2 regions of the Sporosarcina sp. Y1011 genome follow, and region 2 is predicted to be linked to the other one. Evidence: riboswitches for the same ligand, from Rfam matches in the RefSeq annotation. Region 2 holds a riboswitch; the other holds the start of a gene.
What was found. A riboswitch is a leader RNA that binds a small molecule or an ion and turns the genes downstream of it on or off. The one in region 2 is predicted to bind cyclic di-GMP.
Positions count from the first base shown of each region.

Region 1: another riboswitch for cyclic di-GMP. It lies ahead of AC25Y5_RS11835 (sensor histidine kinase); the one in region 2 lies ahead of AC25Y5_RS10270 (GGDEF domain-containing protein).

Region 1 is NZ_JBYHFP010000009.1:41,563-44,729, reverse strand. Features, by position in the region: gene AC25Y5_RS11845 (class I adenylate-forming enzyme family protein) at 1-280, opposite strand, end outside; gene AC25Y5_RS11840 (TetR/AcrR family transcriptional regulator) at 295-879, opposite strand; cyclic di-GMP riboswitch class II at 1,661-1,741, shown strand; gene AC25Y5_RS11835 (sensor histidine kinase) at 1,792-2,529, shown strand; gene AC25Y5_RS11830 (response regulator) at 2,529-3,167, shown strand, end outside.
Region 2 is NZ_JBYHFP010000006.1:220,819-223,985, reverse strand. Features, by position in the region: gene AC25Y5_RS10275 (M20 family metallopeptidase) at 1-294, opposite strand, end outside; gene AC25Y5_RS10270 (GGDEF domain-containing protein) at 1,199-2,044, opposite strand; cyclic di-GMP riboswitch class I at 2,062-2,145, opposite strand; gene AC25Y5_RS10265 (L,D-transpeptidase) at 2,600-2,935, shown strand.

The DNA of each region.
Region 1 (3,167 bases), on a different contig from region 2:
AAATATATTCCACTTCAGGAGCAGCTAATTTCGTGTTGATGGGCATGACAGAAAATCCACCTAATTGAATACCGAAGTAACATACAAGAAATACATCTGAATTCAGTGAATAAAGCGCAATAATATCGTCCTTTTTATATCCTTTAGATTGAAAGTAAGCGGCTACTCTTTTCACTTTTTCGTAAAATTCGCCATATGTCCATTCGCGCCCGTTATAAAAAGTGAAGACTTTACCCGGTTGATTTTCAGCATAATTTGCTAAAACTTCTGGCATGAACATTTCTTCCCATCCCCTCATTTCAATAATTTAACAATGTAATCTCCAAAGTAGATTTTCAACTCATCTTTCGGGATTCTTCCACTTGGGTTATACCACTGTTGAATCCAGTTCATCGCGCCGAGTATCATCATTCTTACGATGATTGTCTCTGTTGGGTGAAACTCCTTTGAATTGATACCCCTTTCGATGATCCGATCGAATAACTCCGCGTAATCTTTACGAAGTTTTAAAACCTCTTCTAATTGATCCGCGTCGTAGATTTGTCTAGGTTCCAAAATCATATTGAATGTCTCTTTTTCTTCAATTGCATAATCTATATGCATTGCAATCATTCTTCGAAGGACTTCTTCCGCCGACCCTTTTCCACCTAATTCATTTTCAAGTTCAATTGTTGCTTGAGAGAGTACGAAACTATGACATTGATACATCAAGTCGCTTTTATTTTTAAAGTAATAATACAAAGAACCTTTCGTCATCAAAAGCTCTGCTGCAATTTCCTCCATCGTCGCTCTGTCATATCCTCTTTGATTTACAACAGTGATTGCTGTCAATAATATCTGTTCTTTCTTCTTCAATGTTCTTTTCTCAGAGAGCTTCATTTTTCCACCTCTACGTAAGCGTTTTCATTTTGGTAATGGTTTTTTGGATGGTACCTTTTTGGATGGTACCTTCTTGCTATTTTATATTCTATCATTTAAACGTTGTTAAATTAACTGATAATTCTAACCTTATAGTTATTTTAGCAATCTACTAATTAGATTGCAAGTCCTTTTTGAACATTGTTAGAATTTTAAATTGAAGTTCAAATGTGTGTGTAACGGGCGGTTGGAGGCGATATTTGAGCGGTCGCGTGTGGGGATTGGGCGGTTGATGGCGGTATTCGAGCGGTCGTGTGTGGAGATTGAGCGGTCCAAACTGATTTCCGGGCGGTAGCGCGTAGAGATTGAGCGGTCCAAACCCATATTCGGGCGGTCCGATTTCTCGTGGCAATCCTCACTCCAAAGTGCACTTTTCAGTTCTCCTTGTCTCTCTGTTGTTCTACTTTTGTGTAGTGTTGGTACACTTTAGTACCAGCTCAATGTTCTTTTGAATGTACTTCTATAGAAGAAACTCTTATCATTATTTGCGTTTGGGCAGGTATTAAGTAACAGAATAATCTTAAAACGATAAAATATATGTTAATAGTACAAAATTAGAACCTGCTCAACCGCAACAGGTGACGTAATATTCAACCTAAGTTGGTTATACTGAACTATATAAAGTCAGCGAGGGATTCCCCCCCCCACTGATGGGTAATTGAGTCATTCGGGCAGTTATGGGCAGTGGATTCCCTACTGTTGTTTTCATTCCCGAGAATACTAGAAGTGGGGATTGAAGAATAGAATGAACGGAAACTGTGAAATACATCCTCTATGTGGGCACCTTGGATGTATGGAGTTATTGGTGCAACCGGCCTGATTTGAGTTGGACATTATGTTCAATTTAATCGGGTTTTTATTATGATGGGAGGAATGAGTGGTATTAATAAAATCCTAGATAATAAGGTACAAGCGTACAGTACAATTGGTCCCTCTATTGCTATAGAACAGGCAGATGTCGATGGAATTATTCGTGATGAACAGAACCGGATTGCCAATGAAATCCATGATAGTGTCTCGCAAAGGTTGTTTGGTCTGTCTTGTTCCCTGCTCAGTTTGCAGGCGAATGGTCAAAATATGACATCTGATGAGTTGAATGAAGAGTACCAGTTTTTATCACAATCGGTGAATTTGACCATTATAGAACTTCGAGCGGCAATCTTTCGACTCAGTTCCATCAAGAAAGCTGAGGACGACTTTCTTATCCGCCTTAAAAGTTTTTTGGACGAGTACGCACGTCTCGTTGATGTACGGATAGAATACCAAATTACGGGTGACGGGGCGTTTATTTCAGAGGAATTAAAGCAGGCGCTTTATCGGATTATTTCTGAAGCGTGTGGCAATGCGGTTCGTCATGGTGAGTGCACCACCATTGAACTAAGGTTGTTTTTATTGGAAGAGAAAACGGTGTTGGAAATTAAGGATAATGGGATCGGCATTAATGTAGACACGCACGAGAGTCAGCAAGAAAAAGGAATCGGTCTAGCTAATATGAAAGAGAGTGTTCGTTCTTTCTTTGGTACATTTTCGATTGGTGGATTACAAGGCATTGGAACAGAAATTCAAATTGAAATTCCCAATTTAAATATGAAAAATGAGGTCATCGGATAATGCGAATTGTTAGTGTTGACGATCATCCACTGGTTAGAAAAGGGCTAGCGTCGATCCTTTCTTCAGACGATGCAATGGAAGTTGTTGGAGAAGCAACGAATAGCCAAGAGGCGCTTATCCTTTTTCGCACGGCTACGCCTGATTTAGCGATTGTCGATCTTCGATTAGGGAAAGAATTCGGTTTGGATTTGATCGCAGAAGCGAAACAACAAGGCATCACTTGCAAGTTCGTTGTGCTTACTTCATCAATGGATGCGCTCGATTTTGAACGAGCCAAAGAAATAGGTGTCGATGGTTATGTGCTAAAAGAGGCATTCCCCGAGGAACTCCTTCATGCTTTGCGAATTATTGACAAGGGCAGGAAGTATTATGACCCTGGGGTGCTTGACTTTGTTACGAAATCTGAAGTACCTGTTGAGGAAGATGTACATATCGAACAGCTGACTCCAAAGGAAAAGGAAGTCTTGCTTGAACTCGGCATGGGCCATTCCAATAAGCAAATTTCACAGGCATTGTATATCACCGAGTACACTGTAAAAAAACATGTATCCCAGGTCTTGGCGAAGTTGGAGTTGGCTGACAGGACGAATGCCGCGCTGTATGCCAATGTGAAGGGGTTGGTGACTTATCATGCGAAT
Region 2 (3,167 bases):
GTCGCCTGCAGGTACGACATCTGTATGTCCGCAAAATAGGAGTCGTGGACCGGGTACCCTAGTTAAGGGAGCATCACAGACTACGGTAACTAACGCGCTTTCACTAGTGCGGTGCTCGGTAATCAAAAACCCTTTTGCTGCTAGGTATCGGCTAATATGGCGTCCCATTTCTGCCGATTGCTTCTTAAACTCGGGCGATGGATTTTCGGATGGAATTCGAATAAATGAAGCAGCAAGTTCGACTAATTCCTGTTTCCTTGACCGAATCAGCTGCCGAATCACTCTGATACTCATATGAATATATTCCCTCCATATCCAGTAGTAGTCACAGTATTTCTTTACTATTCTATGTGATTTTCCTAGATCATATACTAGAGTTTTTTGAACAAAAGATCTATATAGGTAGCGTCTTGAAAATGTGCTTAACGTTGTAAATCTAAATTTCCCTGTGCTATCCCATACAGTTGAAACTTTTTATAAACTAAAGATACTTCTAAAAATTCAAATTAATAGCTACACTAGAAAATTGTATCAGCTAGTTCGGTCTCGTTTTGCTACATTAACTCCCACTTCCGAGTAAATATACAACTTATCTACAAGTTTTAGTTTTGAAAATCACTCTGTGGATTCTTCCTTCCGTATAAAGGTAATAAAAATAACCCGTTTCATTCAATCGTGGAATGAAACGGATTTATTATTGTAAAACATAAAATATTATTTAATTTAATTAGCCCCAAGTGCAATTAGATTATTTAAAAACCTTGTCCTTGCTCAACTAAAGTCCCTGTTTTCTGAGTAATTCATTTCATATTTTTTCAAATGTGTATTATCATTTCTTTGCAAGCACAATAAACTAGGGGTATGAAACATGTATTCTAGATTTATCTTGCCATCTAAAACAAATCTTCATGACAGTTTCCCGTCATTCCGCGTTCCATCTAACGATGATATTCTTAATTATAAGTTTCAAGTTACTCTTAATCGAAGAGCTTGCACTGTGGCATCATTGTATGAAGTGATGTTTCCACGTCCTTACCCGATCAGTGCAATGCACAGTTGAAAAATAATTATTACCTATCGCTAGACTTGGGGCTGTTCATCCACCTCCATTACAGAGGTTTCACACTCGTTAGTGAAAAAAAAGAGTATTCATTTAAATTAGTAAGCTCCTATAAAATAACTAGTAGCAAAAGTCCTATCAATTAATAATTGCTATCTGATTTCTACCACCTTCTTTTGCTTTATATAAAGCATTGTCTGCCTTTTCAATAAACTCCTCCGCGGTATCCCCATTGTAAAAAGATACTCCAATGCTGATTGTAAAATGAATATGTTCATTTTTATGAATGAACTCTGATTTCTCAACAGCCTCACGTATACGTTCTGATATTATTAGCCCTTCAGCAACTTCGGTGTTTGGTAGAATAACTGCAAATTCTTCTCCGCCAAAACGAACGAAGACATCAAAGTTTCTTACGTTATTGCTAATAATACTTGAAGTATGCCTAAGAGCTTCATCCCCACATTGATGACCATAATTATCATTAACTTCTTTGAAATGGTCTATGTCTAACATCATAAAAACTAAAGAACTGTTCGTCCTTTTATAAATAGGAATAGATTTTTCCATAAAAAGCTCTAAATATCTTCGATTATAAATACCAGTTAATGAATCTGTAATGGTAAGCTCTTCTACTTTTAGAAATAATTTATAAGACTTGTTTACGAAGTATCCAATAGTTAGAGTAATAGACCAATTAATGAGCGAACCTAAAATAAGTGCATTGATTTCGCTATTATCAGGGTTAATTTTCTGACCAAACTCTGTTATGTACTTCAAAAAGCTATAAAAGACTCCGGACCCTATAATTACTTTCCATTTAGGATACATATTCATAATCATAATAATCGGAATCAGAGAGAGTGACCATATAAATGGATAATGGCTTCTCGCATACTCACTTATAGTCGTATCAATAAGAACTAGGGCAACCGTAAATAAAAAAATAATAATTAATGAGTATTTAAAACGTTTTTCTATCAATTACCTTTCTTACCCCTTTCGGTAACCCAGCCGTCATAGCTTAATGCTTTAGACCTGTGGTTTTGCGTCATTACCTTTCGATAACTTTGCCTTTTTCAATAGAGTTGCTAAGTATATAAGTATACAACAGTTAGATACTTCCAATGTTAACTAAATTACCTGATTTTCATCTGTATCCAGTGTCTCTTAATGAACTAAAGCTGCTAGTTAGCTGAAGATGTTGTTACTACTTTATTGTAATTTAAATTCCTATATTTGTAACCCAGCATCTTTATCGTTACTTCATTATTCACTCAATTATGATATCAGTTATGAAACGTGTTCTGATGGATAACAACAAAGTAACTTTATTTGGTCTCTAAAGCAATAAAGTTGAAGAATCCTTATACAACTACACTCAATAGGGTAAGAAATTTTTCTTTCCCGGCGTATAATAGTTAAACTGTTCATTAAGCATTTTGGCTTTCTATCCTCATTAACTGTTCTATTAATTTCTGTTAATTCACAAATTCCTAGGCTAATTCATACATTAGTCAAAGAACGGAGTTGATTTTCATGGTGATATGGATTGACGTGTCTACTTCACAACATAAATTAAAACTTTTTGATGGAAACAAACTTATAAAAGCTTATCCAATTGGAGTTGGAAAAATATTGTCACCGACACCTTCTGGGACTTACACGATCATCAATAAACAACGTAATCCCGGAGGTCCATTTGGAGTGCTTTGGATGGGATTATCAAAGCCTCATTACGGTATACACGGCACAAGTAGCCCAGCTTCAATCGGTAAGAATGTCTCACGTGGATGTATTAGAATGTTTAATAATGATGTTCTAGAATTATCATCTAGAGTTCCAATAGGTACAAGGGTTGTCATTCATAAATGACTCTGTTAACCTCGTATCCTTTACTGCATAGTTTGTGTATACTGCCAAATACCCCCACGTTTATCAATCGCCAGGTTCGGCAATACTGCTTCTACACCATTAAGGTGACTGTGTCTAAGGCCGCTGAATTGCAATCAGTGGTCTTATTGCTCACAAAACTTCATTACATACTCAACCTCCCGTTCGACATCCTCAACAATAGAAGAGATGTTTCAAGCACGACAAAACCCAG